Linked DNA regions of Rhodopseudomonas palustris. The protein of the gene in region 2 interacts with the protein of the main gene of each other region in a pairwise test. Links are inferred from orthologs where the notes say so. Each region holds a gene or a part of one and is shown on either strand. Other genes may lie near its edges.

Region 1 (2,903 bases), 3.3 Mb from region 2 along the record:
ACGCGCGATGCGGGTCCTGCGTTCCGGATCGTCTGGCAGCCTCGCGGCACAGCGGAATGGAAGATCGAATGATCGACTGGGTGGATGTCTATCCGTGGGTGAAGACCCTGCACGTGGTGGCGGTGATCTCCTGGATGGCCGGCATGCTGTATATGCCGCGATTGTTCGTCTACCACTGCACGGCTGAAGTCGGATCGACGCAGTCCGAGACTTTCAAGATCATGGAACGCCGGCTGTACCGGGCGATCATGAATCCGGCCATGATGGTCGCGTGGGTCGCAGGTTTGGCGATCGCCTGGGAGCAGGGATATTTCACCTCGGGCTGGTTTCACGCCAAGCTCGCCGCGGTGGTGCTGATGACCGTGATTCATCTGCTGCTCGGCCGCTACGTGCGCGACTTCGCCGCTGACCGGAATACTCGGTCTCATAAATTCTATCGCGTTATCAATGAGTTACCGACGCTTCTGATGATCGCGGCGGTGCTGTTCGTGATCGTCAAGCCGTTCTGACGGCACTGGATGACGGTACGGCGTCGATCGTCTTGCGTGGACGCAACGGATTTTCTATACTGGCATTCGTCCCACCTAAAGCAGGCGAATGTGGTTGCGATCAGGTTCCTTTCTGAACCGGCCGCCGCATCGGGTCTGAAACCTCCCGCACCTTCCTTGCTCAAGACACCGTCGACCTGAAGACCTGCGGACTCCGGTTATTTCCTCCCGCTTTTTCTTCCGCTGACGAATCCCCAGTCTCGTTTCCACAGGACCACCCCCATGCGGGAAATCAAACTTCAAGACCTGAAGGCCAAGACGCCGGCCGAACTCGTTTCGTTTTCGGAAGAGCTCGGGGTCGAGAACGCCAGCACGATGCGCAAGCAGGAGCTGATGTTCGCCTGCCTGAAGCAGCTGTCGGCCAAAGAGACCGACATCATCGGCGAGGGCGTCGTCGAGGTGCTGTCCGACGGTTTCGGCTTTCTGCGATCGCCGGATGCCAATTACCTTCCCGGCCCGGACGACATCTACGTTTCGCCTTCGCAAATCCGCCGCTTCGGCCTGCGCACCGGTGACACCATCGAAGGCCACATCCGCAGCCCGAAGGAAGGCGAACGCTACTTCGCGCTGCTCAAGGTCAACTCGCTGAACTTCGAAGATCCTGAGAAGTCCAAGCACAAGGTCAATTTCGACAATCTGACGCCGCTGTTTCCGGATGAACGCTTCCGACTCGAGATCGACGATCCCACCCGCAAGGATCTGTCGGCGCGCGTCATCGACATCGTCGCCCCGATCGGTAAGGGCCAGCGCGCGCTGATCGTCGCGCCGCCACGCACCGGTAAAACCGTGCTGATGCAGAACATCGCGCACTCGATCACGGCGAATCATCCCGAGTGCTACCTGATCGTGCTGCTGATCGACGAGCGGCCCGAAGAAGTCACCGACATGCAGCGCTCGGTGAAGGGCGAGGTGATCTCCTCGACCTTCGACGAACCGGCAGTCCGCCACGTCCAGGTCGCCGAGATGGTGATCGAAAAGGCCAAGCGCCTGGTCGAACACGGCCGCGACGTTGTCATTCTGCTCGACTCGATCACCCGCCTCGGCCGCGCCTACAACACGGTGGTGCCGTCTTCGGGTAAGGTGCTGACCGGCGGTGTCGACGCCAACGCGCTGCAGCGGCCGAAGCGGTTCTTCGGCGCCGCGCGTAACATCGAAGAGGGTGGGTCGCTCACCATTATCGCCACCGCGCTGGTCGATACCGGCTCGCGCATGGACGAAGTGATCTTCGAAGAGTTCAAGGGCACCGGCAACTCGGAGCTGATCCTCGACCGCAAGGTCGCCGACAAGCGCACCTTCCCGGCGATCGACATCTCGCGGTCCGGCACCCGCAAGGAAGAGCTGATCACCGATCCGCAGCTGTTGAAGAAGATGTACGTGCTGCGCCGTATCCTCAACCCGATGGGGACGATGGACGCGATCGAGTTCCTGCTCGACAAGCTGCGCAACACCAAGAACAACTCGGAATTCTTCGACTCGATGAACACCTGAGCGAGTTGGATATCCGGCCATCAAGGGCGCCCCAGCGGGCGCCCTTTTTGTTTGCGTTCGGAACAGTGCCTCGGCAAGACAGCGCCATGCATCCGAGCGACCAGACCATCTTTGCCCTTGCGACCGGACCGCTGCCGTCGGCAATCGCCATCGTGCGTGTCTCCGGATCGCGAGCGGGCAACGTGCTGACAGCGCTGACCGGATCTCTGCCGCCGCCGCGGCGCGCCGTGCGCTGTGATCTTCGGACCCGTGACGACGAGTTGATCGACGACGGTGTGGCGTTGTGGTTTCCGGCCCCTGCGTCCGCGACCGGCGAAGACGTCGCCGAATTGCACATCCACGGCAGCCGCGCGGTGGCGGCGGCGCTGATCAAAACCCTCTCGGCGTTCGAAGGTGTGCGGCCGGCGGAGCCGGGCGAGTTCACCCGGCGGGGATTCGAAAACGGCAAGCTCGACCTGACCGAAGCCGAAGGTCTCGACGATCTGATCCATGCGGATACCGACGCGCAGCGTCGTCAGGCGCTTCGCCAGCTCGGCGGCGTGCTTGGCGACCGGGCGCGGAGATGGCGCGACCAGATCATCGAAGCGCTGGCGCTGGTCGAAGCGGGGATCGATTTTTCCGACGAGGGCGACGTTGCCGATGAGCTGATGGGGCCGGCGCGGGCGAAGATCGCGGAGCTGTCGGCAGAGATCGCCGAGGTCTTGGCCGAGCAGGCCCGGGGAGAGAAGCTTCGCGACGGGATGGTGGTAGCGATCGCCGGGCCGCCGAATGTCGGCAAGTCCACTTTGATCAATCGCCTGGCGCGCCGCGAGGTGGCGATCGTGTCGCCGCATGCCGGCACCACCCGGGATGTGATCGAGGTCCAAC
Region 2 (4,645 bases):
GCCGCCGCGCACGATGCCGACGTTGGTATTCTCAAATTCGGGAATGAACTTCGAGAGCGGATCGTCGAGCAGCATCTGGCCGTCTTCGACCAGCTGCATGATGCCGATCGAGACGATCGGCTTGGTCATCGAGAAGATGCGGAAGATGCTGTCGCGGCGCATCGGTGCGTCGGAGCCGGGCGCCTGCCGGCCCAGCGCCTCGAACCAGCCGATCTTGCCCTTGCGCGACACCAGCACGGTGACGCCGGGGATGGTGCCCTTGTCGATCTCGCGCTTGAAGGCGTCCGACATCACCTGCAGCCGGCGCGGCGACAGCCCCAGGGTTTCTGGCTTGGCCTCCGGCAAAGCCGGGGTCTGCGGGGTGGGGGCGGAGGTTGCGGCGGCGGTCGCGGTCATGGCGTTTCCCGATTGCTGTTTTTGTTGTGGTCCGGCGCCGGTGTTCACACGGGTGTCATCCGGGCCTGCGGGGGCATTCCGCGCCAGATTGACCCATAAAATCCGGCTTGAACAGGGTGCTTTTCCGCAGTAACCAGCCGCGGTTTCGCCGCCTTCCAGGCTGGCGCCGACAAGGATGGAGAACGATGGCCAAAGCAAAGTTTGAACGTACGAAGCCGCATTGCAACATCGGGACGATCGGTCACGTCGACCATGGCAAGACGTCGCTGACTGCGGCGATCACCAAGGTTCTGGCGGAGACGGGCGGTGCGACGTTCACGGCCTATGACCAGATCGACAAGGCGCCTGAAGAGAAGGCGCGCGGCATCACGATTTCGACCGCGCACGTCGAGTACGAGACGCAGAACCGTCACTACGCGCACGTCGACTGCCCCGGCCACGCCGACTACGTGAAGAACATGATCACCGGTGCGGCGCAGATGGACGGCGCGATCCTGGTGGTGTCGGCGGCCGACGGCCCGATGCCGCAGACCCGCGAGCACATCCTGCTGGCCCGTCAGGTCGGCGTGCCGGCGCTGGTGGTGTTCCTGAACAAGTGCGACATGGTCGACGATCCGGAACTGCTCGAGCTGGTCGAGATGGAAGTGCGCGAGCTTCTGTCGAAGTACGACTTCCCGGGCGACGACATTCCGATCGTCAAGGGCTCGGCTCTCGCCGCGCTGGAGAACTCGGATCCGAAGCTGGGTCACGACGCGATCCTGGAGCTGATGCGCCAGGTCGACGCCTACATCCCGCAGCCGGAGCGTCCGATCGACCAGCCGTTCCTGATGCCGGTGGAAGACGTGTTCTCGATCTCGGGCCGCGGCACCGTGGTGACCGGCCGTGTCGAGCGCGGCATTCTGAAGGTCGGCGACGAAATCGAAATCGTCGGCATCCGCGACACGCAGAAGACCACCTGCACCGGCGTCGAAATGTTCCGCAAGCTGCTCGATCAGGGCCAGGCGGGCGACAACATCGGCGCGCTGCTGCGCGGCACCAAGCGTGAAGACGTCGAGCGTGGCCAGGTGCTGTGCAAGCCGGGTTCGGTGAAGCCGCACACCAAGTTCAAGGCCGAAGCCTACATTCTGACCAAGGAAGAGGGCGGCCGCCACACCCCGTTCTTCACCAACTACCGTCCGCAGTTCTACTTCCGCACCACCGACGTGACCGGTGTGGTGCACCTGCCGGAAGGCACCGAGATGGTGATGCCGGGCGACAACATCGCGATGGAAGTGCACCTGATCGTGCCGATCGCGATGGAAGAAAAGCTGCGCTTCGCCATCCGCGAAGGCGGCCGCACGGTGGGAGCAGGAGTGGTTGCTGCAATCATCGAATGATCGCAGCAAACGTTCCGTGCGCTCCAACCGCATCTATCATGCGCAAGTGCGATAAATCGCACTCGCGTGGGCGCAGGCGTCGTCGCCGCGATCATCGAGTAACAACTCGAGCGACGTGATGAGCTTGGGGAAGCCGCGCATACGCTTTGCCGTATGCGCGGCTTTTCTTTTCGCTTGGGCATGGCCGATGGCAGGCGAGGCGGCCTGTCCGGACCGGCCGCCGTGCAAAGGTTGCGGCTGCAGGGGCGGTCCTGGCTATCGCGCGCCGGATGGCCACTGCGTCGGTTTCCGCGAGCTCAACCGGGTGTGCGGCACCCCGCCGAGCCGCTGCGTTTTCGAGAATGCGCCGGGCACCGGCGCCAACCGGGAATGCGCGCTGGCGCGCCCGGCGCGGCCCGGATCGAAGCCGGCCGCAGAGCCCGCCCCCAACGCGGCAGTGGAATAGACCAAAGCCTAACCGCGCATCCCACTTGCCAGCAGGGGGGTGCCTATGCTTCAACCGGCGCGTTCGGCGGCGACGCCGGCCCTAGGAGTGTAGCTCAATTGGTAGAGCACCGGTCTCCAAAACCGGGGGTTGGGAGTTCGAGCCTCTCCACTCCTGCCAGGCGCGCTCCGTAAATCTGACAGCTGGTTGAAACTGAACGGCTTTTCTGTCTGCGGCGGGTTGCCGCGACGGTCCCGTGCGCGGCTCTGTCCACCGCCGCGCAGCTTGACGTTTTGCCGAACTCGCCATACAAGGCCTCACTCGCTGCCGGCCCGCTTCGACGGATTTCCGGCGCGGCTTTGATTTCCCGAAAATTGGGCCCGTTGTCGGCTCATCCCCGGCGAGGTTCGCCAGGGTTGGGTTCACCGGGGCTGTTCGGATTTCTGAAACACCCACATTCGACTGATCTGGATCACACGATGGCCTTCAGCCCGTTCAAATTCCTGCAGGAAGTGCGGAGCGAGACCGCCAAGGTGACCTGGCCGACCCGCCGCGAGACCTCGATCACCACGATCATGGTGTTCGTGATGGTGGCGCTGGCTTCGATCTTCTTTTTTGCCGCCGACCAGGTGATCAGCGTTCTGATCCGCCTGTTGCTCGGCGTTTGACGGCAGGCCCCTTACCATGAGCATGCGCTGGTATATCGTCCACGCCTATTCGAACTTCGAAAAGAAGGTCGCCGAATCGATCAAGGAGCAGGCCAAGCAACGCGGCCTGGAAGATCTGTTCGAGCAGGTGCTGGTGCCGACCGAGAAGGTCACCGAGGTGCGCCGCGGCCGCAAGGTCGACGCCGAGCGCAAGTTCTTCCCGGGCTACGTGCTGGTGAAGATGAACCTCACCGACGAAGCCTTCCACCTGATCAAGAACACCCCGAAGGTCACCGGCTTCCTCGGCGCCGAGAACAAGCCGATGCCGATCTCGGAGTCCGAGGCGATGCGCATCCTGCACCAGGTGCAGGAAGGCGTGGAGCGCCCGAAGGCGTCGGTGTCGTTCGAGATCGGCGAGAACGTCCGCGTCGCCGACGGCCCGTTCGCGTCGTTCTCCGGCGTGGTCGAGGAAATCGACGAAGCGCGTTCGCGCGTGAAGGTCGCGGTGTCGATCTTCGGCCGCGCGACCCCGGTCGAACTGGAATTCGGTCAGGTCGAGAAGGTCTGATCGTTACTGTCATTGCCGGGCTTGACCCGGCAATCCATCCGCTTCGTTTGAAGAGGGATGGATGCCCGGATCAAGTCCGGGCATGACGGGAGTGAGCGGGGCTTGCGTCTTGCTCAAAAGCGACGTGGGAGGCGTGCCGGTGATCGCCAGTCATCGGAAAGCGCCCCACCACGGAACCTGAAACCGCCGGTTCGCCGGCAACAGGAGAGTTGGTATGGCAAAGAAAGTGACCGGATACCTGAAGTTGCAGGTGCCGGCCGGAGCGGCGAACCCGTCGCCTCCGATCGGTCCCGCGCTTGGTCAGCGCGGCCTCAACATCATGGAGTTCTGCAAGGCGTTCAACGCGCAGACCCAGAAGGAAGAGAAGAACACGCCGATTCCGGTGGTGATCACGATCTACGCCGATCGTTCGTTCACCTTCGAGATGAAGACCCCACCGATGTCCTACTTCCTCAAGCAGGCGGCCAAGATCCAGTCCGGCTCCAAGGCGCCGGGCCGTGACTTCGTCGGCAAGGTGACCTCCGCGCAGGTGCGCGAGATCGCCGAGAAGAAGATGAAGGATCTCAATTGCGACACCGTCGATTCGGCCATGCGTATGGTCGAGGGCTCTGCCCGTTCGATGGGCCTGCGGGTCGAGGGGTAAGGCGAACATGGCAATCGGTAAGCGTCTGAAGAAGATCCGGGAAGGCATCGACCGCACCAAGCTGTATCCGCTCGACGAAGCGGTGAAGCTGGTCAAGGAGCGCGCCATCTCGAAGTTCGACGAGACCATCGAGGTCGCGATCAACCTCGGCGTCGATCCGCGTCACGCTGACCAGATGGTCCGCGGCGTGGTCATGCTGCCGAACGGCACCGGCCGCACCGTGCGCGTCGGCGTGTTCGCGCGTGGCGCCAAGGCTGACGAAGCCAAGGCTGCGGGCGCCGACGTGGTCGGCGCGGAAGATCTGGTGGAGCAGGTTCAGGCCGGCAACATCAACTTCGACCGCTGCATCGCGACCCCGGACATGATGCCCCTGGTTGGCCGCCTCGGTAAGGTGCTCGGCCCGCGTGGCATGATGCCGAACCCGAAGATCGGCACGGTGACCATGGACGTCGCCGGCGCGGTCAAGGGTGCCAAGGGCGGTTCGGTCGAGTTCCGCGTCGAGAAGGCCGGTATCATCCAGGCCGGCGTCGGCAAGGCCTCGTTCGATGCCGACAAGCTGGTGGAGAACATCAAGGCGCTCGCGGACGCGGT

Evidence for each region.
Region 1: the proteins of nusG (region 2) and rho interact in binary tests that used the Escherichia coli proteins (3 or more experiments, as listed by UniProt). The link is inferred for Rhodopseudomonas palustris from one-to-one orthologs.

The regions. Positions count from the first base shown.
Region 1 is NZ_CP019966.1:329,915-332,817, reverse strand. It holds rho (transcription termination factor Rho), read left to right. Parts: upstream 1-770; coding sequence 771-2,036; downstream 2,037-2,903. Other genes in the region: mnmE (tRNA uridine-5-carboxymethylaminomethyl(34) synthesis GTPase MnmE), read left to right, coding at 2,123-2,903; hemJ (protoporphyrinogen oxidase HemJ), read left to right, coding at 69-509. UniProt on the Escherichia coli protein: Facilitates transcription termination by a mechanism that involves Rho binding to the nascent RNA, activation of Rho's RNA-dependent ATPase activity, and release of the mRNA from the DNA template.
Region 2 is NZ_CP019966.1:3,608,800-3,613,444, reverse strand. What follows is about bases 1,707-4,645. They hold nusG (transcription termination/antitermination protein NusG), read left to right. Parts: upstream 1,707-2,880; coding sequence 2,881-3,411; downstream 3,412-4,645. Other genes in these bases: rplA (50S ribosomal protein L1), read left to right, coding at 4,062-4,645; rplK (50S ribosomal protein L11), read left to right, coding at 3,626-4,054; secE (preprotein translocase subunit SecE), read left to right, coding at 2,676-2,864; tuf (elongation factor Tu), read left to right, coding at 1,707-1,772. Also shown: RPPS3_RS16855 (serine hydrolase domain-containing protein), read right to left, coding at 1-396; more of tuf, read left to right, coding at 582-1,706. UniProt on the Escherichia coli protein: Part of the processive rRNA transcription and antitermination complex (rrnTAC). The complex forms an RNA-chaperone ring around the RNA exit tunnel of RNA polymerase (RNAP).